3 regions of the Faecalibacterium sp. I3-3-33 genome follow, and region 3 is predicted to be linked to each of the others. Evidence: predicted binding sites of a transcription regulator. Region 3 holds the regulator's gene; each other region holds the start of a gene.

What was found. The regulator HrcA, encoded in region 3, represses chaperone genes, less so after heat shock. The targets are predictions, from matches to a motif close to TGTTAGCACTCNNNNNNNNNGAGTGCTAACA.
Region 1: the regulator HrcA is predicted to act here: its motif matches at 2,593-2,623, upstream of MTP39_RS05410 (Hsp20/alpha crystallin family protein).
Region 2: the regulator HrcA is predicted to act here: its motif matches at 2,466-2,496, upstream of clpB (ATP-dependent chaperone ClpB).

The regions. Positions count from the first base shown of each region.
Region 1 is NZ_CP094469.1:1,104,859-1,114,913, forward strand. Features, by position in the region: gene MTP39_RS05380 (YitT family protein) at 1-42, shown strand, start outside; gene MTP39_RS05385 (HAD hydrolase family protein) at 138-917, shown strand; gene MTP39_RS05390 (MmcQ/YjbR family DNA-binding protein) at 883-1,302, shown strand; gene MTP39_RS05395 (DUF6054 family protein) at 1,511-1,858, shown strand; gene MTP39_RS05400 (DUF2500 domain-containing protein) at 1,860-2,225, shown strand; gene MTP39_RS05405 (hypothetical protein) at 2,231-2,521, shown strand; gene MTP39_RS05410 (Hsp20/alpha crystallin family protein) at 2,759-3,223, shown strand; gene MTP39_RS05415 (GntR family transcriptional regulator) at 3,487-4,164, shown strand; gene MTP39_RS05420 (APC family permease) at 4,369-5,811, shown strand; gene MTP39_RS05425 (M18 family aminopeptidase) at 5,885-7,201, shown strand; gene MTP39_RS05430 (hypothetical protein) at 7,382-7,855, shown strand; gene MTP39_RS05435 (hybrid sensor histidine kinase/response regulator) at 7,984-10,055, opposite strand, start outside.
Region 2 is NZ_CP094469.1:2,614,802-2,624,856, forward strand. Features, by position in the region: gene clpB (ATP-dependent chaperone ClpB) at 1-2,308, opposite strand, end outside; gene asnA (aspartate--ammonia ligase) at 2,696-3,709, opposite strand; gene MTP39_RS12310 (ABC transporter ATP-binding protein) at 3,895-4,608, opposite strand; gene MTP39_RS12315 (ABC transporter ATP-binding protein) at 4,612-5,451, opposite strand; gene MTP39_RS12320 (branched-chain amino acid ABC transporter permease) at 5,444-6,472, opposite strand; gene MTP39_RS12325 (branched-chain amino acid ABC transporter permease) at 6,485-7,363, opposite strand; gene MTP39_RS12330 (ABC transporter substrate-binding protein) at 7,519-8,727, opposite strand; gene MTP39_RS12335 (MATE family efflux transporter) at 9,011-10,055, opposite strand, start outside.
Region 3 is NZ_CP094469.1:2,827,435-2,837,489, reverse strand. Features, by position in the region: gene MTP39_RS13280 (aminoacetone oxidase family FAD-binding enzyme) at 1-645, opposite strand, end outside; gene MTP39_RS13275 (stage V sporulation T C-terminal domain-containing protein) at 803-1,345, shown strand; gene MTP39_RS13270 (hypothetical protein) at 1,800-3,512, opposite strand; gene hrcA (heat-inducible transcriptional repressor HrcA) at 3,972-5,045, shown strand; gene MTP39_RS13260 (nucleotide exchange factor GrpE) at 5,042-5,659, shown strand; gene dnaK (molecular chaperone DnaK) at 5,761-7,587, shown strand; gene dnaJ (molecular chaperone DnaJ) at 7,747-8,919, shown strand; gene MTP39_RS13245 (Fic family protein) at 9,087-10,055, shown strand, end outside.

The DNA.
Region 1 (10,055 bases), 1.3 Mb from region 3:
ATTTATAATGTATCCAGTATGCACTACCAGCCCAAGCGCTGAGCGGCACAGGGAAGGGAAGCAAAAGCCGTGCCCGGGGCTTTTCCGCAGCGGAAAACCGTGGTAAAATAAGAAAAAAACGGAAAGGAACAACAGCCATGGACATCAGACTGGTTTGCAGCGATATTGACGGTACGCTGTTGCAATACGGCAAAAAAGAACTGGAGGGCGAGATCTTCGACCAGATCCGGGCGCTGCATCAGCGGGGGATCTGGTTCTGCCCGGCCTCCGGGCGGCAGTATACCAGCCTGCGCAAACTCTTTGCACCGGTGGCAGACTGCTGCGTGTTTATTTGTGAAAACGGCGGCACGATTTTTCAGGAAGAACAGTGCATCGCCAAAAATCCCATGCCGCGGGCGCTGGCAGAGGAGATCGCCAACGATATGTGGACCCGCAGCGAGGGACAGGGCGAGGTGATGCTCTCCGGCCAGAACACCGCCTACCTGATGGAGCGCGGTCTTGGCATGCTGCAGCGGGTGCAGTTCGTGGGCAACCACTACCAGATCATCCACAGCCCCGCCGAGGTGCCGGAGGACATCACCAAGGTGTCGGTGTACCTGCACGAGGGCGTGGAGAACTATGTGGAGCGTTTTGTGCCCCGGTGGAAACAGGCCAACTGCGCCGTGGCGGGGCCGTTCTGGATCGACACCACCTTTGCCAACAAGGGCATCGGGGTGCAGTGCGTGTGCCGCACCCTTGGCATCGACCCCGCACAGGTCATGGCCTTTGGCGACAACTACAACGACGAGACCATGCTGGATGTGGTGGGCGTGCCCTACATTATGGATAACGCCGCCGCCCCGCTGCGGGCAAAATACCAAAACCACACCCCCCGCCCGGAGGATGTGCTGGCGCAGCTGCTGGCACAGCAGCCGTAAAGGGGGCGAGCCCACGGACCGCAAGGGACTGGAACAGCTCATTTTTGATACTTACAGCGTAGAGCCGGACTACCCATGGATGGACACCCCGGAGTCGGCGGTGTTCCGTCACGCGGCAAACCGCAAGTGGTTTGCGCTGGTCACTACCGTGCCCAGAAGCAAACTGGGGCTGCCCGGGCAGCAGCCGGTGGATATCGTGAACCTGAAATGCGACCCCATCCTCATCGGGTCCCTGCGGGCAGAGCCGGGCTTTTACCCGGCCTACCACATGAACAAGGAAAACTGGATCACCGCCGCGCTGGACGGCAGCGCCCCGGAGGATAAGCTCCGTCTGGTGTTGGACATGAGCTACACCGCAACTGCACCCAAGCTGCGCAAAAAATAATTATATAGAGTAAACCCGGAAGGTCCCCAGACCTTCCGGGTTTACTCGTTTACAGGAAGAAAAAAGCTGCCCTCAAATAGAAGTCTATGTGCGGCAGACCTTCCCGGCGGTAGAAAAAAGTGGTAAAATAAGGGCGGGCGCTGCAATAGTTGCCTGTTTTCATTCGTATTCAGGATAAAGGGACTGCATTTTACAAAAGGAGACAGCTATGGCTATTTTTGAAAAGACCATCCGCAACCAGAACTTCGATACCCTGCTCCGCAAGCTGGAACACGCCATCCCGGACAGCAGCTGGTCGGCAGAGCTGGAAGCCGGCAGCGATTTCAAGGAGGGCAGCGCCCGGTGCAGCGTGCGGGTGTTTGAGCGGTACAGCATGGTGGGCGGCAACCGCCTCAGCCTGACGCTGACCCTGTTCCAGAACGGGGACGAGCCCATCCGGCTGTCGGTCATTGCAGCGGGCGGCAGTCAGGCGGTGTTCTTTAAAATGAACACCCTTGGCGAGGACGCTTTTTTGGAGGACGTAAAGCAGCTGCTGGAAGAAATTTTGGAGGGGTGATATGTTTTATACTGGATTTGACGCGCTTTTCAGCATCCTGTTCCCGCTGGTGTTTCTGGTGGTGCTGGGCATGATCCTGTTTACCATAGTGGGCAATCTGCGCACATGGAGCAAAAATAATGCGTCCCCGCGCCTTACCGTCCCGGCTACTGTGGTGGCCAAGCGGATGAACGTTTCCCGCCATCATACGGACAATACGATGTCGCATACGTTCACTACCTATTATGCCACCTTTCAGGTAGAAAGCGGTGACCGCATGGAACTTGAAGTAGGTGGGTCGGACTATGGAATGCTTGTAGAGGGCGACACCGGAAGGCTGAGCTTTCAGGGCACGCGCTATCTGGGGTTTGAACGGAAGAACGGGTGACCGATATGCAGCAAAAGCATTCAGTTGTGCCGGAGATCGTGGGCAGAAGCCTGTTTTATACACTGACGAACTACCTGCTTATCAGCATGGAGCTGTCCTTCCGTGCGCAGTGGTTCTCGGTCTTGTTCTCGGCGGCGCTTGTATGGTGCAATATGGAGTATTGGAACGCCATTTACAGGCTGACCGGCAAAAAGCTTGCCGCATGGGTCTTGTGGGGCGTCTGCATTGCTGTAAGCACAGGTGTTGCGTATTTTGCGGGGTATATCCAAGGAGCACTTGTTCCGCTTGCAATATAATAAACGCGCTGCTGCGCCGTATTTTTGATAAAACCGCAGAAACTGTGACAAAAGTATTATTCTTTTATGAATTTTAGCACTCTGCACTTGACAGTGCTAAAAAATCGTGCTATAACAGTGGCGTGCTCAGGAGGAAGGGAAAAAGGAGAGCCGCAAGGCTCTCCGAAAAGCCCCTTGCGAGGAGCTGCAAAATGTAATTTATACCCGACCCGAACGCCGGGATTGGAGGTATGTTTTATGTTTATGCCGACTGTTTTTCATGAGAACCTGTTCGATGATCTCTTTGATCCGTTCTGGAACGAGGGTGCACTGGAGCGTGCGATGAACCGCGAAGCCCGCGACACCTTTGGTAAGCGCGGTGCAAACATGATGAAGACCGATGTCAAGCAGACGGACAACGGCTACGAAGTGGACGTTGATCTGCCGGGCTGCAAGAAAGAGGACGTTCAGATGGATCTGAACGACGGCTACCTGACCATTCAGGCCGTGCGCAGCCACTCTAACGATGAAAAGGACAACAAGGGCCGCTATGTACGGCGCGAGACCTTCTCCGGCAGCTGCGCCCGCAGCTTCTATGTGGGCGAAGTGAAGAAGGAGGACATCCACGCAAAGTTCGAGGATGGCGTCCTGCACATCCAGCTGCCCGCTCCTCAGCAGACGAAGGCTTTGCCTGAGAACCCGAACCTGATCGAGATCGAGTAAATGCCGACCGTGTACGCTAAGGCATAACATACATAGGATGCCCCCGGAGAGCAACAAGCCCTCCGGGGGCATTTTTTGTGTACAGGCCTTCGATAACGGAGAGGGGAGAAAGTACCTGTTTTTGCCAGAAAACTTTATTTTTCCACCGTTTCGTGGTATCCTTATAAGGCACACGCATTACAGGCCTGCGGCTGCACTGGCAGCGGCTGCGGACTGCGTGCGACAAAAAAGAACGTATAGAAGGAAAAAGGGGGATAAAAGTCATGGGCGAATTTGCCTTTCAGACTTTACGGGAAAGTATCACCTCCGCCATCAGAAGCAAGATCCTTACCGGGGAATTACAGCCGGGCGTAAAGCTGGCCGAGCAGAAACTGGCTGAGGAGTTCGGCTCCAGCCGGGCACCCATCCGGGAGGCGCTGCGGCAGCTGGAACAGGAGGGTATGGTCGAGTATTCGCGCAACGTGGGCTGCTCGGTGCGCCGGGTAAAGCCGGAGGATGCCTACGAGATCTATCTGCTGCGGGCAAATCTGGAAATGACGGCGCTGCGCTATTTTGACTGCAAATTTACGGAAGAGGATCTGCGCACCCTGCGCGGCATCTTAGAAGAGATGCGCAATGTCCGGCCGGGGAATCTTTCTCAGATCGTGGAGAACGATAACCGCTTCCATGCGGTCATCGTGCAGCGGGCGGGGCTGCCCAGACTGCTGAAATTCTGGGACGATCTGAACTACGGCAACCTGCTTGTTGGGGTGAGCAGTGGCTCTAACCACGAGACGCTGGCACAGCGGCAGAACGGCATCCACACCAAGCTGTACGAGGCGCTGGCAAGCGGCGACACCGAGGTTGCCTGCCGCGCCGTCTACGCCCACTACATGGAGCCTATGGAGCGGATGCGCAGCGCGAACAGCGCTGGACAGGCAGCAGACGGCACGGCAAAATAAGGGGGATTTGGCTGACCGTCTAAATTTTGACCAATCATTTTATGGAAATTGCAGATTGTCTACAATCTGCAATTATGATATACTATCAAAGTGACTGGTCGAGTACTGCTGTATTTTTGGTAAAATTGCGAAATGTATGCGGAACATCGGCCTTCTTACAGGAACTTCCGCCCTGTGTGGAAAAGAAAGAGAGGAATTGTCCGCATGTCTAACAAAGAAAAAGCCACAAAGATCTCGTGGCTTACCCTTGCCTTCATGGCCTTTTCTACGGTCTGGGGCTTCGGCAACATTACCAACGGCTTTGTGTACTTTAACGGTCCACAGGTCATCTTCAGCTGGATCTTCATGTTTGTTCTGTACTTCATCCCCTATGCCTTGATGGTGGGTGAGCTGGGCTCTGCCTTTAAAAACGAGGGCGGCGGCGTCAGCTCCTGGCTGCACCAGACCACCAACGCCAAGCTGGCCTACTACGCCGGTTGGACCTACTGGGCCTGCCACATCACCTACATTGCCAGCAAGGGCAGCGGCTTTTTGAAAGCGCTGAGCTGGGCCGTTTTCCGCAACGCGGAGACCTACGATTCCTTCCCCACCCGCTATATCCAGCTTGCCACCTTCTGCATCCTGCTGCTGGGCTGCTACATTGCAAGTCTGGGTCTGAACCCCCTGAAAAAGCTGCTCACCGCCGCAGGCACCTGCACCTTCGTCATGTCCCTGCTGTACATCCTGATGATGTTCGCTGCCCCGGCCATCAACCCCACGGCAGAGTACGTCCACGCCAACCTGAGCTTCAGCAGCCTCATCCCCAACTTTAACGTCACCTACTTCACGTCTCTGTCCATTCTGGTGTTCGCTGTGGGCGGCTGCGAGAAGATCTCTCCCTACGTCAATAAGGTCGAGAACCCCAGCAAGGGCTTCCCCCGCGGCATGATCGCGCTGGCCGTCATGGTGGTCACCTGCGCCATTCTGGGCACGCTGGCCATGAGCCGTATGTTCGACCCCGCCGTCATCAACGCCAGCGCAGAGAGCTTCAACGCCTATGTCGCCAACAGTTCCTACTGGGCTTTCCAGAAGCTGGGTCAGTACTACCATGTGGGCGATCTGTTCATGATCATCTACGCCCTGTGCAACGTCATCAGCCAGCTCGCCGTGCTGATTTTGAGCATCGACGCACCGCTGCGTATGCTGCTGGATAACGAGCACACCAAGCAGTTCATCCCGAAGGCTCTGCACAAGGTCAACGCCCACGGTGTGCACAGCAACGGCATCAAGATGGTGGCTGTGCTGTCCGGCTCCATCATTCTGGCACAGTCCTTTGTGCCCGGTGCTGCTGCCGTTCTGCGTCAGCTGACCAAGCTGAACTCTGTGTGTATGCCCATGCGCTACCTGTGGGTGTTTGCCGCCTACATCGCCCTGCGCAATGCCTACGACACCATCCCTGCCGAGTACCGCTTTGTCAAGAATCAGGCCGTGGCTAAGTTCTTCGGCGGCTGGTGCTTTGCCGTTACCGCCGTGTGCTGCGTGCTGGGTATGTATGATAAGGACCCCTTCACCTTTGCACTGAACGTCATCACCCCCGTGGTGCTGACTGTGCTGGGATTCATTCTGCCCGCCCTTGCAAAGCGCGAGCAGACTGCTGCTAAAAAGTAACCTGAATATGCTTAAAAAGGGCCGGTCAGCACTGACCGGCTCTTTTCAGATACACCCAAGGAGGTTTATTTCTATGATCGCATCCGAAGTCCGTGAAATGCTGTCCTTCATCGACGGCAACCCCACCGCATACCACACCACCGCCGCTGTGCGGGATATCCTGCTGAAGGCAGGCTTTGCCGAGCTGCTGGAAAGCCGCAAGTGGGCGCTGGAACCCGGCAAGGACTACTTTGTCTGCCGCAACGGATCCAGCATCATCGCCTTCCGCATGGGCGACCAGCTGGAAAATTACAGCTTCAACGTTGCCGCCGCCCATACGGATTCTCCCTGCTTCCGCATCAAGGAGAACGCCGAGATCCACATGGGGCAGAACTACACCAAGCTGAACACCGAGGGCTACGGCGGCATGATCTGCGCCACATGGATGGACCGTCCGCTGTCTGTGGCGGGCCGTGTGCTGGTGCAGGAGAACGGCACCATCGTTTCCCGTCTGGTGGCACTAGACCGCGACCTGTTGATGATCCCCAGCGTAGCCATCCACATGAACCGCGAGGTCAACGATAAGGCTTCCTTCAACAAGCAGGTGGATATGCTGCCCGTGCTGGGCGGTGCCTGCGAGGAGGGCGCGCTGAAAAAGCTGATCGCAGAGGAGCTGAAAGTGTCTGAGGAGCAGATCCTTGGCAGCGATTTATTCCTCTATGTGCGGGAAAAGGCCACCGTCTGGGGCTGCAACGAGGAGTTCATCTCCTGCGGCCGTCTGGACGACCAGCAGTGCGTCTACGGCATCCTGAAGGGTCTGCTGACTGCCAAGAACGCCCGCTCCATCGGTGTGGCAGCCTTCTTTGATAACGAGGAGGTGGGCTCCGGCACCAAGCAGGGCGCAGCTTCCACCTTCCTGTACGATGTGCTGCACCGCATTGCCCAGAGCCTTGGCGGCAACGACGAGGACTTCCACCGTGCGGTGGCTTCCAGCTTTATGGTCAGTGCCGACAACGCCCACGCTGTGCATCCCAACCACCCGGAGCACACCGATGTGAATAACTGCACCTACATGAACAAGGGTGTGGTCATCAAGACCCACGCAGGCCAGAAGTACACCAGCGACGGCATGAGCGTTGCCGCCGCCCGGGAGCTGGCTGCCCGCGCCGGAGTGCCGCTGCAATACTTTGCAAACCGTTCCGATAAGGTAGGCGGCAGCACGCTGGGCAACCTGGCCATGGCACAGGTGTCCATGAACTGTGTGGACATCGGCCTGCCGCAGCTGGCGATGCACTCCTGCTACGAGACCGCCGGCGCAGAGGATACCCTCTCGCTCATCAAACTGATGCAGGAGCTGTACAGCAGCCACTTTGAAGAGACTGCATTCGGCACCCTTTCCATCGGCAAGTAAACGGATAAAAGCATAAAAAGGACTGCTGTGCGCTGCTATGCACGGCAGTCCTTTTTGCATAAAAGCTGATTTTCCGTGGCCGGTTAAGCCCGGATATAGAAATCCGACAGTAGTTGTGGTAAAATAAGGCATCCGGGAGCGCCGGGCGCTCCGCTGCAACATCAAAAATGGAGGTTTTCTATGAAAAAGACCTATCGCTCGCTCTTTTGCCTGCTTGCGGTGCTGCTGCTCAGCGTCAGCGCACTGCCCTCTGCTTCGGCGCTGTTTTCCAAGAAGCTCTATTATTATTATGGTGTAGTAGAAGGCGTCAGCCGCACCGTGGAGGGCAAGGTGGAGTCCATTCTGGTGACTGCGGAAGAGCAGGAGACCTACCAGATGATCGTCACCGACAGCACCGTCTGGCAGGACCATGACGAAAAAACTACCTCCGACCCCGCCACCCTTGCGGTAGGCGAGCAGATCTGCGTGGTGCATGACCCGGCTGTGATGATGTCGCTGCCGCCGCAGTCGGTGGCGTACACCGTCATCCGCAACTTCCCCGCAGGCACGGATCTGGAACAGGAAGCCCGGGATGCCGCCTGCCCGGTGAAGAAGTTCTTTGCCGACACCCGCAAAGCCATTTCGGATTGGTTCTACCAGACCATGCCCATCTGAGGGTAAAACTCCTTCTATAACGCAAAAAACTGCTGCCCCGTACCGGATGCCAAAGCGTCCGGGCAAAGGGGCAGCAGATTTTTTATGCAAGGTTATGCGGTGTTTTGCGGCAAAAGCGCTGTATACCGCTATTTATTTTCGGGGGGGGGGGTAACACGGAAGCGCTTCACTGTCTGCTCCAGTGCGCTGATGTCCACAGGCTTGGACAGATGTTCGTCCATGCCGGCTTCCTTGCTCTTTTGCATATCCTCAAGGAAGGCATTGGCAGTCATGGCAAGGATGGGAATCGTTCTGCCCAGCGGGTTTTCGCCGCTGCGGATGCGGCGGGTGGCTTCCAAGCCGTCCATCACCGGCATCTGGATATCCATCAGGATCATGTCATAATCGCCGGGCTTTACGCCGGCAAAGGCATCCACGATCTCCTGACCGTTGGGGCAGATGGTGCAGCTTGCACCCTTTGCTTCCAGCAGCATCTGCAAAATTTCGGCGTTGATGGCATTATCCTCGGCGCAGAGGAACTTCATGCCGGACAGGGGAGAAGTGGTCTCTTCTTCCTCCGGGAGCGCCTGCGCCTTTTGCACCGTGTCCGCTTCGGTGTCAATGGGAAATTCCAGCACCACCTCAAAGCGGGTGCCCTTGCCAGTGGCGCTCTCCACGCTGATGGAGCCGCCCATCAGGTCTATGACGCTTTTGGTAATCGCCATACCCAGACCCGTGCCCTGCACCTTGTTGGTGCCGGAGCGCTCCTCACGGGTAAAGGGGTCGAAAAGGGTCTTTTGGTAGTCTGCGCTCATGCCGATGCCGTCATCCTGCACCACAAAGCGGTACCGGGCGTAGTGCTCGTTCCGGGGCAGCTCTTCCACCTCGAACCGGATGTGCCCGCCGGTGGGCGTATACTTGACCGCGTTGGAGAGGATGTTCATCAGCACCTGATTCAAACGGTTGGGGTCGGCCAGCACGTTTTCGTGCTGCAGATTGGTGCTTACCGTAAAGGTCTGACTGCGCTGACCTGCCTGCTGCCGGATGATGCTGTCCAGCTGGCTGATCTGCTGGGGCAGGTTCATCTTTTCCACATTCAGGGTGGTCTTGCCGCTCTCGATGCGGCTCATATCCAGAATATTGTTGATGATGCCCAGCAGCAGCTGACCGGAGGCTTCCAACTTGCCCAGATGCTCGGCAAGCTTTTCCGGCTCGTGCAGTTCGTTTTTCATCAGGGTGGTAATGCCGATGATGGCGTTCATGGGGGTGCGGATATCGTGGCTCATGTTGGAAAGGAAGTCCGTCTTGGCTTTGCTGGCACGCTCGGCGGATTGCAGCGCCTCGGCGGCAGCATCCTGCGCCCGCCGCATCTCGTCGTTGGCCTGTGTCAGCTGGATGTTATACTGCTCCAGACGGAGGTTCGTCTTTTTTTCAGCCTGCAGCTCCCGCTGCTGCTTTTCCCGCAAAAGGAACCAGCCAGCAATGACTGTCATGATCGAAAACACCGTTGCAAAGCCTACAATAACGACCATGACGATATTGACCAACTTCTGCGTATTCACGGCCACATATTCTGCCGGAACAAGGAACGCCAGCGTCCACTGGGCGCTTTCCATCTGCTTCAGGGCGTAGTAATACTCGGTCCCGTCCAGCACGGCGTTGGAATAACAGGAGCCTGTGCGGGCAAGCCGCTCCTTTGCTGCTGCAAAGGAAGAACCGTGCAGATAGGACATCTGGGAGAGCACGGTGTATACGTTATGCCCCTTCAGCAGCTCGGTGTCATTGGCGTTGAACAGCTTGAAGCCGTTGTTGTCCAGCACATAGACGCTGTTGTTGTTTTCGTAGGCGTCACAGCGGAAATAATCGTTCAGCTGGGTCATGCTCTGCGAAATACCAAAGTAGCGCAGAGTGATCTCGCCGGTCTCGCTTTGCAGGGTGATAGGGGTGGAGAGCTGTTCCAGAAACACCATCCGGGAGTCGTCCGCGGTCAGCGCGTTGGAAACATAGCTGACCCGCTCCGGTGCACTTTCCAGATAGGTCATCTCCCGCAGCAGACCCATGCTGCCGTACTCGGTATAATAACGCCCGCTGGAATCTACGGCAACCAGCTCGATCTGGCTTTCCTGATAATTGGAAAGCTCCGACAGCTTTTTCAGATAGCGGTAGAATTCAGTATCAGTCTTTAACGGAGTGTAGTACAAATAATTGCATTGTACATTCA
Region 2 (10,055 bases), 210 kb from region 3:
GACGGTTCAGGAATTCGGGACGGAACTTGCTCTTGAGCAGCAGATCGATCTGGTGCTTTGCATCCTCGCTCAACTCGTTGGAGCCCTGCGCACGGCGCTGCTCCAGATCGTTCAGGATGATATCGCTGCCAAGGTTGGAGGTCAGGATAATGACCGTGTTCTTGAAGTCCACGGTGCGGCCCTGACTATCCGTGATGCGGCCATCGTCCAGCACCTGCAACAGGATGTTGAACACATCGGGGTGGGCTTTTTCCACCTCATCGAACAGCACCACGCTGTAAGGCTTGCGGCGCACAGCCTCGGTCAGCTGACCGCCCTCTTCATAACCGACATATCCCGGAGGCGCGCCGATCAGACGGCTGACGCTGAACTTCTCCATATACTCGGTCATATCGATACGCACCATGTTGCGCTCGTCGTCAAACAGAGCCTGTGCCAGCGCCTTGGCAAGCTCAGTCTTGCCGACGCCGGTGGGGCCAAGGAACAGGAAGCTGCCGATGGGGCGGTTGGGGTTGGCGATACCGGCGCGGCTGCGCAGAATGGCTTCGCTTACCTTGGTCACGGCCTCGTCCTGCCCGATGACCCGCTGGTGCAGCACATCGTCCAGATGCAGCAGCTTCTCGCGTTCACCCTCCACCAGCTTCTCTACCGGGATGCCGGTCCAGCGTGCCACGATGCGGGCGATCTCCTCATCGGTCACGCGGTCACGCAGCAGGCTGTCCTCCTTCTTAGCGGCAGCAACCTTTTCCTCCTCGGCCAGCTGCTTCTGCAGCTGGGGCAGCTTGCCGTATTTCAGCTCAGCGGCCTTGTTCAGGTCGTACTCGCGCTGGGCTTTTTCGATGGCGGCATTGGTCTGCTCGATCTGCTCACGCAGGCTCTGCACCTTGCCAATGGCGTTCTTCTCGTTCTCCCACTTTGCCTTCATGCTGCGGAACTTATCCTGCAATTCGGCAAGCTCCTTTTCCAGATCCTTCAAGCGGCTCTGGCTCAGGGCGTCGGTCTCCTTTTTCAGGCTCACCTGCTCGATCTGCAGCTGGGTGATGCGGTGTGCCAGATCGTCCATCTCGCTGGGCATACTGTCCATCTCAGTCTTGATCATAGCGCAGGCTTCATCCACAAGGTCGATGGCCTTATCCGGCAGAAAGCGGTCGGTGATATAGCGGTCGGAAAGGGTGGCGGCGGCGATCAGCGCACTGTCGTTGATCTTTACGCCGTGGAACACCTCGTAGCGCTCCTTCAGGCCGCGCAGGATGGAGATGGTATCCTCCACGGTAGGCTCATCCACCTGCACCGGCTGGAACCGGCGCTCCAGCGCGGGGTCTTTTTCGATATACTGGCGGTACTCGTCCAGCGTGGTCGCGCCGATGCAGTGCAGCTCGCCCCGGGCCAGCATGGGCTTGAGCAGGTTGCCTGCGTCCATGGCGCCGTCGGTCTTACCGGCACCCACAATGGTGTGCAGCTCATCAATGAAGAGGATGATCTTGCCCTCGCTCTTCTTCACCTCGTTCAGTACGCTCTTCAAGCGCTCCTCGAACTCGCCGCGGTACTTTGCACCGGCCACCAGAGCGCCCATGTCCAGGCTGAACACGGTGCGATCCTTCAGGTTTTCGGGCACATCGCCGCGCACGATCCGCTGCGCCAGACCCTCGGCGATGGCGGTCTTACCAACGCCGGGCTCACCGATCAGGCAGGGGTTGTTTTTGGTCTTACGGGACAGGATACGGATCACATTGCGGATCTCCTGATCGCGGCCGATAACGGGGTCCAGCTTCTGCTTGCGGGCAAGCTCCACCAGATCCTGACCGTACTTCTGCAGGGCATTGTAGGTATCCTCCGGGTTATCGGTGGTCACCCGCTGATTGCCGCGCACGGCGGTAAGCTGCTGCAGGAAGGCATCCTTTTTCAGGTTGAAGGCGCGGAACAGCTCACTGGTGGTCTGGTCCTGCTCATCCAGCAGACCAAGGAACAGATGCTCCACGCTGATGAAGTCGTCCTTCATGGCCTTAGCTTCGCGGGCGGCGGCGCTGAGCACCTTATCGGTGGCCTGCGAGATATAGACCTTATCGGGGTCGCGGCCGGAGCCGGACACCCGGGGCAGTGCGGAAAGCTTTTCGGCCACAGCGGCGGCAAAACTGCCGGGGTCAACGTTCAGCTTTTGCAGCAGCTGGGGAATCAGGCCGTTTTCCTGCGCAGCCAGTGCGTGCAGCAGATGGGCGGGTTCCAGCGCGTTGTGCTGGTACTCCACAGCCAGCTGCTGGGCTGCCTGCAATGCCTCAAGGGTCTTTTGGGTATATTGATTGGTATTCATAAAGTCAAGCCTCCATTCATACCGGAAGGTTTATTTTAGCGGACGGATAAGTTCTGTGCTAATAGCTCCGCGCCCAGCGGCGGCAGAGCCGTGATTGAATTGTATAGATGTTCTTCTTCATGGTCTTGCGCACCTCCTGCGGAGCAGTTTGTTTTGTTTTTAGCACTCTATCTGCTCGACTGCTAAAAATATACTCCTGTCCACCCACTTTGTCAATAGGGTTCACAAAAAGTTTGCAGAATAGACGCAAAACCATGCTTTTCAACCTGTATGGAAATCAAATTCTCCCCCTGAGCAAAAGTCTTCCCGTGAAAACAAAATACAGCCAAGCCCGCAGGCTTGGCTGTATTTCAAATCAAAAATATTTTTCCGTCGAAATCGTTCCGCTTACAGCAGCGGGATTCCAGCCTTAGCGCAGGCTTCGCGGGTGGCCTTGTCCCACACGCTGGCCTGTACCTCGCCAATGTGGACGCTGCCCAGCAGCAGCATACACAGGCGGCTCTGGCCGATGCCGCCGCCGATGGTATAGGGCAGCTCGCCAGCCAGCACTGCCTTGTGGAAGGGCAGGGTGCGGCGGTCATCGCAGCCCGCCATGGTCAGCTGCTTGTCCATGCTCTCCGGGCTGACGCGGATGCCCATGCTGCTCAGCTCGTAGCTGCACTGCAGCGGGTCGTTCCAGAACAGCAGGTCGCCGTTCAGATCCCAGTCGTCATAGTCCGGGGCACGGCCGTCGTGGGGCTTGCCGCTGCGCAGGGGTGCACCGATCTTCATCAGGAAGGTGGTGCCGTTCTCTTTGACAAAGGCGTTCTCCCGCTCCTTCGGGGTCAGATCGGGGTACTTATCCTCCAGTTCCTGCGTGGTGACAAAGGTCACGTTGGGGGTGTGCAGGGGCAGATCCTGCAGCTGGGGGAACATGGCGTGCAGGTTCATCTCGGTGGCGCACACCGCAGACACGATGCAGCGCACCACGTTTTTCAGGTAGGTCTCGTTGCGGTCCTCCACCGTGATGACCTTTTCCCAGTCCCACTGATCCACATAGATGGAGTGGAGGTTGTCCAGCTCCTCGTCCCGGCGGATAGCGTTCATATCGCAGTACAAGCCCTTGCCCACATGGAAATCGTAGTCCTTCAGGGCCTGCCGCTTCCACTTTGCCAGCGACTGCACCACCTGTGCCTCGATGCCGCTGTCCTTGATGTCAAAGGTCACCTTGCGCTCCACGCCGTTCAGGTCGTCATTCAGGCCGGTGGAAGCCTCCAGAAACAGCGGTGCAGACACGCGGTACAGGTTCAGCGTGGCGCACAGGGTATCGGCGAACAGCCGCTTCACCGTGCCGATGGCGCGCTGGGTGTCGTACAGGTTCAGCGCGGGTTTGTAGTTTGCCGGGATGATGATCTTGCTCATAACGTTTACCCCTCATTCTATGTGGTTTGCGCCCCGCTTTCCCGAGCCGGGGCGTGGCTTTTGCAAAGCCGGAATACTGCACCCATTATGGCACAATTTTTTACGAAAGTAAAGTGATAGCAGGAAAAAGCAGTTCCGAAACGCCCATAGGCGTTTCGGAACTGCAAATCAAACTATTTTTCCGTTTACCCGCCCAGATAGGCGCTGCGGACGCGCTCGTTGGTCAGCAGCTCGGCACCGGTACCGTCCATGACTATGCGGCCGGTCTCCAGCACATAGGCGCGGTCGGCCACCGAAAGCGCCATCTGCGCGTTCTGCTCCACCAGCAGGATGGTCATGCCTTCCTTGTGGATGTCGCGGATGATGTCAAAGATCTCCTGCACCAGCAGCGGCGAAAGCCCCATAGAAGGCTCGTCCAGCATCAGCATGGAAGCGTTGCTCATGAGCGCACGCCCCATGGCCAGCATCTGCTGCTCGCCGCCGGACATGGTGCCCGCCAGCTGCTTGCGGCGCTCCTTCAGGCGGGGGAACAGGGTGAACACCTTTTCCTTGTTGGCGGCAATGGTGGAAGCGGGCTGGGTGTAGGCACCCATGTCAAGGTTCTCGTCCACCGTCATGTGCAAAAACACATGGCGGCCCTCCGGCACCTGTGCAAGGCCGCTCTCCACGATCTTGTGGGCGCGCACGCCCTTGATGCTTTTGCCTTTATACAACACATCGCCGGTGCGGGGCTTCAAAAGGCCGGAAATGGTTTTCAGGGTGGTGGATTTGCCCGCGCCGTTGGCACCGATCAGGGTGACGATCTCGCCCGCGTTGACAGTGAAAGAGATATCCTTTACGGCGTGGATGTTGCCGTAGTAGACGTTGATGCCGTCCACCTTCAGTAATGTATCAGCCATGGCTCAGCCCTCCTTTTTGCCCAGATAGGCCTCGATGACCTGCGGGTTATCGCGGATCTCGTCCGGGGTGCCCTTGGCGATGATGCGGCCAAAGTTCAGCACCGCAATGCCCTCGCAGATGCCCATGACAAGGCTCATGTCGTGCTCGATGAGCAGCACGGCAATGTTGAACTCGTCGCGGATGCGGCGGATGGTCTCGGTCAGCTCCGCAGTCTCGGAGGGGTTCATACCGGCGGCAGGCTCGTCCAGCAGCAGAAGCTTCGGGCCGGTGGCCAGTGCGCGCATGATCTCCAGCCGCCGCTGTGCGCCGTAGGGCAGGCTGCCGGCCTGTGCGTTGGCAAGGTCTGCCATGTGGAAGATGTCCAGCAGCTCCAGCGCACGCTCAGTGCACTGCTTTTCTTCTTTCCAGTAGTTCGGCATCCGCAGCAGAGAGGACGCCAGATTATACTTCATGGACTCGTGCAGACCCACCTTGATGTTGTCGATGACGCTCAGCTCCTTGAACAGGCGGATGTTCTGGAAGGTACGCGCCACGCCCATGCGGTTGACCTGATAGGTCTTTTTCCCGGCAGTGGGCATCCCGTCGATCAGGATGGAGCCGCGGGTGGGCTGGTAGACGTTGGTGAGCAGGTTGAACACGGTGGTCTTGCCTGCGCCGTTGGGGCCGATCAGACCGGCGATCTCGTTGCGGCCGATCATCAGGTTAAAGTTGTCCACGGCGGTCAGACCGCCGAAGTCGATGCCCAGCTCACGCACGTCCAGAATGGGCTTTTTGTCCTTGTCGCGGTCGGTCAGAAAACCGCCGGAGGGCACACTGTGCAGTCTGGTCTTGAACTCACTCATGGTCAGCGGCCTCCTTTTTGGTATGTTTGCGGAACAGTTCGCCATTCATGGCCTTTTCCACGATGCGGCTCAGGGAGAAGTCGTAGCTGCCCAGCAGTCCACCCGGGCGGAAGATCATCATCAGCACCAGCACCAGCGAGTAGACCACCATGCGGTAGCTTTCAAAGCTGCGGGTCGCCTCGGGCAGGATGGTCAGCACGGTAGCGGACAGGATGGAGCCCAGCATGGAGCCCATGCCGCCCAGAACCACCATGACCAGAATTTCGATGGACTTCATAAAGCCGAAGGTGGAGGGGTTCAGCACGCCGATGTAGCAGGCGTACAGACCACCCGCCAAGCCTGCAAAGGCGGCGGAGAAGGCAAAGGCCATCACCTTATAATAGGTGGTCTGGATGCCGCAGCTCTCGGCGGCGATCTCGTTGTCGCGGATAGCCAGCACGGCGCGGCCGTGGCGGCTCTTCATCATGGCGTGGATGAGGAAACAGGTGATGACCACGCACAGGAACACGTTGGTAAAGTTGGAATATTTGGGGATGTTCTTCAGGCCCTTGGAGCCGTAGAACAGCTTGAAGCCCAGCACATCATCAATGTTGTTCAAGGTGATGCGGATGATCTCGCCAAAGCCCAGCGTCAGGATGGCCAGATAGTCGCCGGTCAGGCGCAGGGCAGGGATACCGATCAGCATCCCGAACAGCCCGGCGATCACCCATGCCAGCACCAGACCGATGGCAAAAGCCACGCCCTTAGGCAGGCCCGAGGATTTGGTGAACAGGGCGCAGGCGTAGGCGCCTACCGCCATAAAACCGGCGTGACCCAGCGGCAGCTGCCCCAGATAACCGGTGGCAACGTTCAGCGAGACAGCCAGAATGATATTGATGCCCACGGTCAGCAGCACCTTATTCTGGTAGGTGGACAGCATATTGCCGGTCACATAGGAAAGTCCCACGAACAGCAGCCCCACCAGCACCAGATTCATCAGGTAGCGCACGGGCATTTTGAGGGTCTTGCGTTTGGTATTCATCGTTATGCCCCCTTACACCTTTTCCTGCACCTTGCGGCCAAGGAAGCCCGTGGGCTTGACCAGCAGCACGATGATCAGAATTGCAAACGTGACAGCGTCCTTCCATGCAGAAAGGCCGATGGCAGAAACAAAGCACTCGCACAGGCCGATGGCAATGCCGCCGACCATAGCGCCCGGAATGGAGCCGATGCCGCCCAGCACGGCGGCAACAAAGGCTTTCAGACCCAGCATGGAGCCCATGGTGGGGGTAGCCTGCGGGTAGGAGCAGCAGTACAGCACGCTGCCGATGCCTGCCAGCGCCGAGCCCACGGCAAAGGTGAAGGAGATGGTGCTGTTGACGTTGATGCCCATCAGGCGGGCAGCATCCATATCCTCCGAGACGGCGCGCATGGCCTTGCCAAGCTTGGTCTTTTGCACCAGAAAGGTGAGCACCAGCATGGACAGCACGGTGACCACCAGCGTGATGATGGAGGTAAGACCCAGCGGCACCTTGCCCAGACGGAAGGTCTGGTTGGTGTAGTAGGCGGGGATCACCTTTGCACCCGAGCCAAGGATCAGCTCTGCCGTGTACTCCAGAAAGAAGGAGACACCAATGGCGGTGATCAGCAGCGAGATACGGGGTGCGCTGCGCAGGGGGGTGTAGGCGATCTTTTCGATCACCACGCCCAGCAGCGTACAGGTGATGATGGTGGCGCATACAGCGGTGACCGGGCCAAGACCCAGCTGGTTCATGACGAACCAGGACATGTATGCGCCCACCATGATGACATCGCCGTGGGCAAAGTTCAGCAGCAGGATAATGCCGTACACCATGCTGTAGCCCAGTGCGATCAGTGCATAGATGCTGCCAAGGGACAAGCCGTTGATCAGCTGGCTAAAGAACACTGTCATGGTTGGATACTTCCTTTCTTTGCGGCGTTTACGCTTTTTGATATAAAAAACGGAGAACGCCTGACCAGAAAAAAGCTGTTCCGGCGTTCTCCAAAAAAATCATGGGGTTTGCTCTGTGCGGGCGGCTTCATCACCGGTGGATGGAACGGCGCGGATCAGAACATTTCCTTCAGCTCGGGCTTGCCGTCCACATAGGTCAGGATGGCAGTGCTCTTGACGGGGTTGTGGTGCTCGTCGAAGGTAAAGGTGCCGGTGATGCCCTCGATGGTGCCGCCGGCAATGGCATCGATGACAGCCTGCTTGTACTCGTCAGAACCGGCCTCCAGACCCTGCTCCTCGGCAGCCTTGATGCCGTACACGACGGTCATGGCGGCATCGTAGCCCAAGGGTGCAAAGCCGTTGGGGTAGGCCTCGCCGTACTCGGCCTTGTAGGCATCCTCAAACGCGGCGCTGGAGCCCTTAGCGTAGCAGGCGCAGAAGTAGGAGTCCTTCAGCTGGTCGGCGGTGGCGTAGCCCTCCAGACCATCCCAGCCGTCGCCGCCGAGGAACGGAACGGTCAAGCCGACGCTCTCGGCCTGAGCCAGGATCTGACCCACTTCCTGATAGTAGTTGGGGCAGAACACCATCTCGGGGTTCTTGCCAAGGATGCTGGTCAGCTGGGTCTTGAAGTCCACATCGCCCTCAGAGTAGCTCTCCTGATCGACGACGGTGCCGCCCAGGCTCTCAAACTCGGTCACGAAGTTTTCGGCCAGACCCTCGTTGTAGTCTGCGCCCTTCAGGAAAATGACGGCTGCCTTGGTGTAGCCCAGCTTCTTGTAAGCGTAATCTGCCATCTTCACGCCCTGGAACGGGTCGGTAAAGCAGGCGCGGAACACATTCCCGTTCACGGTGTCGGTCTCGGCATCGTAGGTAACAGCCTCGGCAGTAGCGGAAGCGGTGACCATGGGCATATTGTAATCGGCGCTCTCAGCGGCGACAGCCAGCGTCGGGGTGGTGGTAACATCGCCCACCAGAGCGGTGATGCCCTGATCCACCATCTTGGTAAAGCTGGTTACAGCCTGCGTAGCATCGCCCTGCTCGTCCATGGTGATGATCTCCAGCTGCTTGCCGTTGACACCGCCATCGGCATTGACCTGCTTCAAGTACAGGCTGGCACCGTTTACAACAGCCTGACCGTAAACGGAATTGTCACCGGTCAGGGGTCCCAGCACACCCACCTTGATGGTGCTGCCGGAAGCAGCAGCGGAACCGGCAGAAGAAGCGGCCGTGCTTGCGGAAGAACCGCCGCAGGCAGTCAGAGCGCTTGCTGCGGCAACAACACCGGCAGCGGCCATGAACTGACGACGAGTGAACACCTTTTTCATAAAAATCTCCTCCTTCGGAGTAATTTATAGGCTAGAATAGAATCAAGGATAAAAACGGAAGCAAGGCCCTTCCCCTCTAAAAGCGGCCTTGCTTCTGTTCTTGTCTGTTATTATAGCTATCTGGGTTCAAATCCGCAATTCACAAACCGTCCATACTTTTGGGCGCATTTTCTCGGCTTTGTTGATACTTTATACAAAAATTAAAGCGCGATTTTGTGCACTATTTCAAATTGTTCATTTTGTTTATCTGTGACATGAAACAGATTCACAAGTTGCAAAAAGGTTACAGGGTCTCCATCTCGGCGTCGGCGGCAAATTCGGCCTCGGCGCGGATCTCTGCGGCTTGTCCCTCGGCCTCGGCAACAGCCACCGGCTCTGCCAGTGCCTTGCGGATGGCGGTGACGTAGAACACCATGGAAAGCGCCGTGCCGATGCACCAGCCCACAGGCCATGCCATCCAGATACCGGTGGAGCCCAGCGCGGTGGCGCTGAGAACGGCGGCAATGCCCACGCGCAGGATCAGGTCGGTGAAGGTGGCGATCATAAACCGTACCATCAGGCCGCAGCCGCGCAGGATGCCGTCTGCTACCAGCTTGACCGACACCACAAAGTAGAAGGGAGAGAGGATGCGCAAAAACAGCATACCGGTGTCAATGGCGGGGCCCTGCGGGTCGTTCATGAACAGCAGCAGCAGGAAGCGGCCAAAGAAGAAGTACAGCACCACCAGCGGCACGCACAGCAGCCACACCAGATTGCGGCCTGCGCCAAAGCCTTCCTTGACGCGGTCCATCTTGCCTGCGCCCATGTTCTGGGAGGTGTAGTTGGAGATGCCGTTGCCCAAGGTGGTAAAGGAGGTAATGACCATGTTGTTCAGCTTGACGGCGGCAGAATAGCCTGCAATGACGCTGGCGCCAAAGGTGTTGATGATGCTCTGCAGGATGATGTTGCCCACCGAGACAAAGCTCTGCTGCAGAATGCTGGGCACAGCCACCACGGCCACCTTGCCCAGCATATTCCACGAGAACAGCTGCACATGACCCTCGGTGCGGAAGGCGCGGATGCGGCGGAACACCACCACCATGGCCAGCACGCAGCTGACGCCCTGACACAGGAAGGTAGCCCATGCCACACCGGCAATGCCCATCTTAAAACCGGCGACGAACAGGATATCCACGCCGATGTTGGACAAAGACGAGACCGCAAGGAAGTAGAAGGGGGTCTTGCTGTCGCCAAGGGCAGAGAAGATGCCGGTGGCAATGTTGTAGAAGAACATGAAGGGCAGGCCCAGAACGTAGATGTCCAGATACAGCGCAGAGCCCGCAAGGATC
Region 3 (10,055 bases):
CTTGGCGCGGATGCCTGCAAGGCTCTTGTTCGGCTTTGCGCATTGCAGGGCGGTCAGGCAGGGGTAGAGCGGGCGCAGCTGCCCGCCGCAGTCGGCGGCAAAGCGGGTGCCGAAGCCGTCCGTGCCGAACTGCGGCCCGGCAGCGCCGCCCATGGCGCAGATAACGGCATCTGCCCGCAGATTTTCGGTGCCGCCCTCGGCGTTCGTAAACTGCACGGCGTAGCCGCCCTTGCTCTGGCGCAGGGTGCTTACCGTGCAGCCGGTGCGCAACTGTACGTTATGCCGCTGCAAATGCAGTTCCAGCAGCGCCAGCACGTCTGCCGCCTGATTGGAATAGGGGTACACCCGCCCGGCTTCATCGGTGCGGGTGTACAGCCCCAGCTGCTCAAACCATGCCAGCGGTGCGGCGGCATCCACCGCCGCCAGCAAAGGCCGCAGCGCGGCGGGGTCGGCGGTGAAGTATTTTTCCGGCGCAATGGCGGTGTTGTCCAGATTGCAGCGGCCGTTGCCGGTAGCCAGCAGCTTTTTGCCCACCTTGGGGTTGCGCTCCAGCACCGTGACGCGGACAGTGGGCGCGGCCTGTGCAGCCGCCAGCGCAGCGGCCAGTCCGGCGGCACCGCCGCCCAGAATAAGGATGTGTGCCATGCGGACACCTGCTTTCTTTGGGTTTATTCCTATTTATTGTAGCAGAACCCCGCCCGGAACGCAATGCAACGGGCAAAGCAAAAAATCCGCTGCCGGTATAATTTGCCGTCGCTGACAGATACTACATACAAAGGAAACCACAAGGAGGGCACTATAAATGAAAGCAACCGGTATCGTGCGCCGCATTGACGAGCTTGGCAGGGTGGTGATCCCCAAGGAGATCCGCCGCACCCAGCGCATCCGGCGGGGCGACCCGCTGGAGATCTTTACCACCGGCGACGGGGAAGTGATCTTTAAAAAGTACTCGCCCATGGGTGAGGTGAACACCCTTGCCGCCCAGCTGGCAGAGGTGCTCAGCCGCCAGTTTGCGCTGACCGCCTTTGTGTGCGACAGGGACCGCATTCTGGCGGTCAGCGGCAGCGGGCGGCGGGAGCTGGCAGACCGCAGCATCAGCCAGCCGCTGGAAAAGCTGATGGAAGCCCGCAAGCCCTACCAAAGCCCAGGCAACCCGGAAAAGACCCTGCTGCCCTGCGAGGGCGCACCCCGGGTGCTGCTATGCGCCGCGCCGGTACTGGCGGGCGGGGACGTGACCGGCGCGGTGGGTCTGCTGACCGAGGATCGCACCGCCTGCCCGGAGGACGCCCAGTGCAAGGCGGTGGCAGTGGCAGCGGCCTTTCTGGCAAAGCAGATGGAGGAGTGAAAACACCGCCGCCCGGCGGGGAATGGAGGATGCTGCCGTGGATGTTCTCTTTTGACACCAAAAGAGAACCAGAAAAGTGCCAGCGATTTCGACGCGCTGGAGCCACGAAAAAGGGGCTACTCGCCCCTTTTAACCCCAAAGAAGTGGGCTACACCGGAAAAAACTGAAGATTCACGCCTGTTCGGCGTGAAGATCTTTTAACCGTTTTTTCCGGCTCCGCCGATTTGAAGCCCCTCAGTCGCTGCGCGACAGCTCCCCCCGGGGGAGCGTTCTCTCCCGCAAGCTTTGCACTTGAGCCGCAAACTTTTCCGCCATGCCAAAGGCTCCCTCTCAGAGGGAGCTGGCAAAACCGTCAGGTTTTGACTGAGGGAGTTTCACCCGCAAAAACACCGCCGCCCGGCCTGTGGAAGCAAGCCGGGCGGCGGTGTACATGAAAGGATGAATGTGAGGATGATTAGTTTGTGATGGGCACAGGCACCTTTTTCAGGCTGTTCCATGCGCGGATGATGCGTGCATTGGTCACCGTGGTGTCCGGGCCGAAGGTCGCGCCGTGGTCGGAGAGCAGACCCTGCTCCACGCACCAGCGGGCGGCTTTCTGCTGCTCGATGGCGTCAGCGGGGATATCGGTATACAGGGCGGTGCTTACAGGGTCGGGCTTGCCGGCAGTCGTCCACAGGACGTTTGCCAGCTCCTGACGGGTGGAGGGGATAAAGCCGCCCGGCAGCGCGTAGTACAGGTACAGGGAAGAGACATGGGCATAGGTGATATAACCCAGACCCGCAGTGCCCAGTACCACGCCAAGTGCGGCTGCACCGGAGGAGAACGCCGGGTCAAGCTCGCCGGGGTCGTCCGTTGGGGGTGCCGAAGGCTCCTCGGTCACCAGCACGATCTTTTCAAAGTTCTGCACAGGGATCTGGTAAATGTAGCTGTCACTGTCGCTGTCAAGGACGGGGAAGCGTTCACCGTCTGCAAGGTAATAGAGTAGTTTGGTATTGGTCTTTACGGTAATGGTGTTGGGCTGCGCAGACGATCCGCTGGGCACATAAAGTTCGTTGTAACCGTTTTCAGACCAGCCTCCGTTTACAGGCACTTGGAAGGTTCTGTAACTCTGATCGCTCACAGAGGTAAAGGCAATGCCGCTGCTTTCCGGCATGGTAGGCTCGTTTACAAAATAGTCGCCGGTGATGGAAAGCTTGGACGGGTCGGTGTCGCTTACATCCACAGCTTGGGTAAACAGGCCGCCGGTGATGGAAAGCGGGGCGTAACATCCTTTGGCTACAACCTCACCGTCAAACAGGCCGTCGCTGATGATGATGGGGGCGCCATCACTATTCTTGAGCGTCATGCTCTTTTTAAAGGTCCCGCCCTCGATCTTGGCCTCAGTGCCGGAGGCGGCGTTTACCTCGACAGCTTCCTTAAAGGTGCCGCCGGAGATGGTGCCGCTGGAGTTGGTCACATTCCCTTGGAAAGTACCGCCGGAGATGGTGCCGCGGAAGTTGTACAACTCACTTTGGAAGGTACCGCCGGAGATGGTGCTGTCGTTGTACACCTCCCCTTGGAAGGTGCCGCCGGAGATGACGCCGTCGTTGTCCACCTTCCCTTGGAAGGTACCGTCGGAGATGGTTTGGTAGTTGTTCACATCCCCTTGGAAGGTGCCGCCGGAGATGGTTCGGAAGTTAGCCACCTTCCCTTGGAAGATGCCGCCGGAGATGGTGCCATAATTGTTGGTTTCACAGCCGACGGTGCCGCGGACTAGCTCGGCTTTATCTCCAATGCGGAAAAGGCGTGCCTTCAATGCGCTTTCTGCCTCGGGCTCCGAGGAGGGCTGCAGGGCAAAAACGCCAGTGTCCAGCTGGCAACCGGAGTCAGCACTGTAGTACCAATTGCCATCGTCGCCGCTGTCTGCGGGCTTGCCTTCGGCGTTCAGCTGGATGGTAATGCTTTCTGCGGTGCCGTTCTCCGCGTCCAGATCACGGCTGCTGCGGGTGGAGGCTTCCTCCTCGGTGCTGCGGGAGGCGTCTGCCTCCTGTACAAGGGGTGCAGCCTTTTTGGCCGTGATTTGGGCGGGTGCATCGAACACCGGGGCAGCTGCCAGTGCAGACACCGGCAGCAGGGACAGCAGCATACTGCCGGTCAGCAGGATGCTCAGGATGCGTTTGGCTTTCATAACGTTTCGCTCCTTTCGTGTGGGGTTTATACGGGGTGTCGTTACCATAAATATACCATAAACTAGGCAAAAACAAAAGAAATTCTGCGCGAAAGGGGGTTGAAACTGCGCGAATCGCTGAAAAAGGGGAGAAAAGTAGTACATATTATAATAAAACTCCCCCAGTCATCGCTGCGCGATGCCAGCCCCCTCTGGGATGGGGCCTTTGGCATAGCGGTACAGTTTCCGGCTAAAGTGCAAAGTTTGCGGGCGCGCCAAAGGCTCCCTCCCCGAGGGAGCTGGCAAAGCCGCAGGCTTTGACTGAGGGAGTTCACACCCCCTTTATGACAGAATTATGAATCTTTATAAACATTTTTGCAAAGGGCTTGACAGCAAGGCAAAAACGATTATAATGGTCTTAGCACTCAGGAACAAGGAGTGCTAAACAAACAAAAGCAATACAAAAAGGAGGCAGGCGCTATGACGATGGATGCACGCAAGCAACGGGTCTTGCAGGCGATCGTGGCGCTGTATGGCCTTGAGGGCGAGCCGGTGGGCAGCAGCGTGCTGGCAAACTACTTTGACATGGCAGTGTCCAGCGCAACGCTGCGCAACGAGATGGCGGCGCTGACAAAGCTGGGTCTGCTGGAGCAGCCCCACACCAGCGCGGGGCGCGTGCCCAGCGCCAAGGGCTACCGGTATTATCTGGACAACCTGCTGACCGATGATCAGCCGCTGGACCGCGTGACCCGCGCCCGGGTGGATGCGGTGTTCGCCAGCCTTGACCACGAGCCGGAAAAGCTGGCACAGGGCGCTGCCAAGGCGCTGGCCGCCATCAGCGGCTGCACCGCCGCCGTCAGCACCCCCTGCGCCGAGGATCTGTGCATCGCCCATTACGAGGTGGTGCAGGTGGGCCGCAGCGCAGCCGCTGTGCTGGCTGTGACCACCGCCGGTTACGTCCGCACCCGGGTGGCGCGGGTACGCACCGGGCTTTCCCGGGAAAATGCAGCCGCCCTTGCGGCGCTGCTCAACCGCAACCTTACCTTTGTGGCACCGGTGGATCTTTCCACCCGGATGCTCAGCGAGCTGTGCAGCCAGATCGCACCGGAACTTGTGCCGGTGGTCAGCGCCGCAGCCGCAATTTTGCAGGACAGCGTAAAGCCCCATGTATTTCTGGGCGGCGAGCAGTACCTGCTGGACTGGCCGCAGCTGGACGGCCGGGTGGGTGATATCCTTACCCTGCTGAACGACGAGGAACAGGCCGCAAGCCTGATCGCACCCCCGGAAAACCGCAGCGAAAGCGTGCTGCTGGGCGAGGATCTGGAACCGCAGATCCCCGGGCTGTGCATCGTGAGCGACCGGTATCTGGTAGGCGGCGGGCTGTGGGGCTCCATTGCCCTGATCGGCCCCACCCGGATGCCCTTCCAGAAGCTGATGCCCCTGCTGCACGAGTTTGCAGACCAGCTGGGCGAGGGCATGAGCGGTAAACGAAAAGACACCCCGCAGGCTGCCGTACCGCGGCGGACTGTGATCTATAAGGAGGATCTGGAATGAGCGAAGAAGCAAAGAACACGGTGCCCGAGACCGAGCAGCCGGAGACTGCCCCCGAGGAAAAGACCGCTGCCGCAGCGCCCGAACAGGCTGCTGCCGAAGCTGCCACCGAAGAGGACAAGAAGAAGGACGGCGGCTGGTTCAACAAGAAGGCCCGGGAGATGGAAGCCGTTAAGGCAAAGCTGGATGCAGCGGAAAAGAACGCCGCACAGGCCAAGGATCAGCTGTTGCGCATGGCTGCCGAGTACGACAACTACCGCAAGCGCTCCACCCGCGAGGCCGACCAGAAGTTTGGCGACGGTGTTTCCCATGCAGTGGAAAAGATCATCCCCATTCTGGATACGCTGAATATGGCTGCCAACGCCCCCACCACTGACGAGAACTACAAAAAGGGCGTGGTCATGACGCTGGATAAGGCGGCAAAGGCACTGGAAGCCCTCCATGTGGAGGAGATCGAGGTGCTGGGCAAGCCCTTTGACCCCAACTTTATGAATGCTGTGCAGCAGATCCCCGCCCCGGACGGGCAGGAGAGCGGCACGGTGGTCACCGTTTTCCAGAAGGGTTACAAGCTGGGGGACAAGATCATCCGCCATGCAACCGTTGTGGTGGCCGAATAAACAAGCCGAACCTCCCGCAAGGGAGTTTGCAATAACATCCGCTTGACATCATCATAAGCATCATATAAACAAGATTTGTTCTTTCGAGAGGAGATTTCATTATGAGTAAGATTATTGGTATCGACCTTGGTACTACCAACAGCTGCGTAGCTGTTATGGAGGGCGGCGAGCCTGTTGTTATCGCCAACTCTGAGGGCGCCCGTACCACCCCGTCCGTTGTCGGCTTCACCAAGACCGGCGACCGTCTGGTAGGTCAGGTTGCAAAGCGTCAGGCTATCACCAACCCCGACAACACCGTTTCTTCCATCAAGCGTCAGATGGGCACCGACCACAAGGTGACCCTGAACGGCAAGGAGTACACTCCCCAGCAGGTCAGCGCTATGATCCTGCAGAAGCTGAAGGCTGACGCCGAGGCTTATCTGGGCGAGACCGTCACCGAGGCTGTCATCACTGTGCCTGCCTACTTCAACGACAGCCAGCGTCAGGCAACCAAGGACGCAGGCACCATCGCCGGCCTGAACGTCCGCCGTATCATCAACGAGCCCACCGCAGCTGCTCTGGCTTACGGTGTGGATAAAGAGGACGACCAGAAGATCATGGTCTACGATCTGGGCGGCGGCACCTTCGATGTGTCCATCATCGAGATGGGCGACGGCGTTACCGAGGTTCTGGCCACCAACGGTGATACCCATCTGGGCGGCGATGACTTCGACCAGCGCATCATCGACTGGATGGCAGACGCCTTCCAGACCGAGAACGGCATCGACCTGCGCAAGGACAAGATGGCTGCACAGCGTTTGAAGGAAGCTGCCGAGAAGGCTAAGATCGAGCTGTCCAGCGCAATGAGCAGCCAGATCAACCTGCCCTTCATCACCGCCGATGCTACCGGCCCCAAGCACTTGGATATGACCCTGACCCGCGCAAAGTTCAACGAGTTGACCGCTGATCTGGTCGATCGTACCATGACCCCCGTGCGCAAGGCTCTGCAGGATGCAGGTCTGCGCGCTTCCGACCTGAAGAAGGTGCTGATGGTCGGCGGTTCCACCCGTATCCCCGCTGTCTACGACGCCGTGAAGAAGGAACTGAACTGCGAGCCCTTCAAGGGCATCAACCCCGATGAGTGCGTGGCTGTCGGTGCTGCTATTCAGGGCGGCGTTCTGAACGGCGAGAAGAAGGGTCTGCTGCTGCTGGATGTCACCCCGCTGAGCCTCGGCATTGAGACTCTGGGCGGCGTGTGCACCAAGATCATCGACCGCAACACCACCATCCCCACCCACAAGAGTCAGGTGTTCTCCACCGCAGCCGACAACCAGCCCTCTGTTGAGGTCAATGTGCTGCAGGGCGAGCGTGAGTTTGCCCGCGACAACAAGAGTCTGGGTGTGTTCCATCTGGACGGCATTGCTCCGGCTCCCCGTGGCGTGCCTCAGATCGAAGTTACCTTCGATATCGATGCCAACGGCATCGTGAAGGTCAGCGCTAAGGATCTGGGCACCGGCAAGGAGCAGAACATCACCATCACCGCTTCTACCAATATGTCCAAGGAGGACATCGACAAGGCTGTGAAGGAAGCTGAGCAGTTTGCTGCCGACGATAAGAAGAAGCGTGAAGAGGTCGATATCCGCAACGGTGCCGACCAAATGGTGTTCCAGACCGAGAAGATGCTGAAGGAGAACGGCGACAAGCTGCCCGCAGACGTGAAGAGCGATGCCGAGGCAAAGCTTGCTGACCTCAAGACCGCTGTCCAGTCCGGCAACGTGGACGACATCAAGGCAAAGCAGGAAGCCCTGAGCCAGGTGTTCGAGAAGATGTATCAGGCAGCCGCTGCCGCACAGCAGGCCGCCGGTGCACAGCCCGGTGCTGACGCAGGTGCAGCCAATGAAAAGCCCAACGATGACGGCGTTGTGGATGCCGACTTCAAGGAAGTCTAAGTCTGACACAAAGCGCTGCGTCCGGCCAAACCGGCGGGCACACGCGCAATAGAGCAAAAGCCGCTCCGGTTTAGGCCGGGGCGGCTCTTGCTGGTTTATAGAGTGAGGAACCGACCGGGGCGTTACCCGGGGAGGGCGTTCCCGGAGAGGTGAGTGGATATGGCACAGGAAAAGCGTGATTATTACGAAGTGCTGGGGGTATCCAAGGGCGCAAGCGATGCCGAGATCAAAAAGGCATACCGCAAGCTTGCCATGAAGTACCACCCGGACTATAACCCCGGCGATAAGGACGCCGAGGCAAAGTTCAAGGAGATCAACGAGGCAAACGAGGTGCTTTCGGACCCGAAAAAGCGCCAGCTGTACGACCAGTACGGCTTTGCCGGTGTTGACCCCACTTATGCAGCACAGAACGGCGGCGGCCCCGGCGGCTTTGGCGGTTTTGGCGGCGACGGCGTGGATCTGGGCGACATCTTTGGCGATATCTTCGGCGGCGGCTTTGGCGGTTTTGGCGGCTCGTCCCGTCAGGCGAACCCCAACGCCCCCCGCAAGGGTCAGGACATCCGGGTGCGCATCACCCTGAGTTTTGACGAGGCCGTGCACGGCTGCAAGAAGAACATTACCATCACCCGCCAGCAGGAGTGCACCGAGTGCCACGGCAGCGGCTGTGCCGCCGGCAGCAGCCCCGAGACCTGCCCGGACTGCGGCGGCCGCGGCTTTGTCATCCGCCAGCAGCGCACCCCCTTTGGCGTGATGCAGACCCAGCAGCCCTGCTCCCGCTGCGGCGGCAAGGGCAAGCTGGTAAAGAACCCCTGCAAGGTCTGCCACGGCAGCGGCAAGGTGGCTACCAAAAAGACGCTGGAGGTGTCCATCCCCATGGGCATCGACGACGACCAGAGCTTTGCACTGCGCGGCATGGGCGATGCCGGTACCAACGGCGGCCCCGCCGGTGATGTCATCGTCATGGTCAGCGTGCGCCCCAGCGAGGTGTTCCAGCGCGACGGCTACGATGTGTGGGTCACCGTGCCCATCACTTACAGTCAGGCGGTGCTGGGCGACAGCGTCACCGTGCCCTCCATTGACGGCAAGGTGGAGTACACCGTGCCCGAGGGCACCCAGAGCGGCACCACCTTCCGCCTGCGCGGCAAGGGTATCCAGTATCTGAACGGCCGCGGCCGCGGCGATATGTACGTCAAGTGCGAGGTGGAGATCCCCAAAAAGCTGAACAAGGCGCAGCGCGATGCCCTGAAGAAATTTGAGGGCACTTTGAAAGAAGAAAACTACGAAAAGCGTAAGGGCTTCTTCAAAAAGCTGAAGGATATGTTCAACGCATAAAAAACCAAACGGCGGCACGTTCCATCGGAGCGTGCCGCCGTTTTTTGTGTCTGCGCAAGGCCGATTCGTCTCATACACTTGCGCTTTCGTCTAAAATGGGGTATGATTGAGACGAAAGACGGATATCATGAGACGAAAGAACCGCCGGAAGAAGGAGGAGACACAGCATGAGAAGCTTTGACTACGGACAACTGGCAGACCGGATGTGGGATATGGAAACGCTCTCGTATGTGGCAAAGATCCATGAATGCAAAGGCCGACAGGAGCTTTATGTGCGCCAGAAACCGGCAGAACTGGATCGTTTGGTGGAGATTGCCAGAATACAGAGCACAGAGGCTTCCAATAAGATCGAGGGCATCGTAACGACCGATACCCGCATGAAGCAGCTGCTGGCCGATAAAACCACACCGCGCAACCGGGACGAAAGCGAGATCATGGGGTACCGCGAGGTGCTGAATACCATCCATGAAAACCATGATCTGATCCCGGTCAACTCCAATTATATCCTTCAGCTGCATCGGGACATGATGCAGTATGCAGGTGTTTCGTACGGAGGACATTTTAAGAACGTACAGAACTATATCAACGAGACCAGACCGGACGGCACGCAGGTGACCCGGTTTCAGCCGGTGGCACCCTATGAAACGCCTGCGGCGATACAGGCCATCTGCGAGAGCTATAATCAGACGCTTTTACAGGAAAAGGTGGACCCGCTGCTGGTGATCCCGGCGTTTGTATGCGATTTTTTGTGCATCCACCCTTTTAACGATGGCAATGGCCGGATGAGCCGTCTGCTGACGCTGCTTCTGCTGTACCGCAGCGGGTACGAGGTGGGAAAGTATATCAGCATTGAAAAACAGATCGAAAAAACGAAGGATACCTACTACGAGGTGTTGCAGCAGATCGATCAGGGCTGGTATGAGGGAACGAATGACCCGGTGCCGTTTATCCGGTATATGCTGAAGATCATTTTGGCTTGCTATGCTGAGTTTGAACAGCGCGTAGGGCTGGTGAACGCAGAGGGAACACGGAGCACGGCACAGCAGATCGTGGAGCATTATGTCAACGGAAAAATCGGGCGTTTTACAAGTGCAGAGGTGGTGGCAGCCTGCCCGATGATTGCAAGATCTACAGTG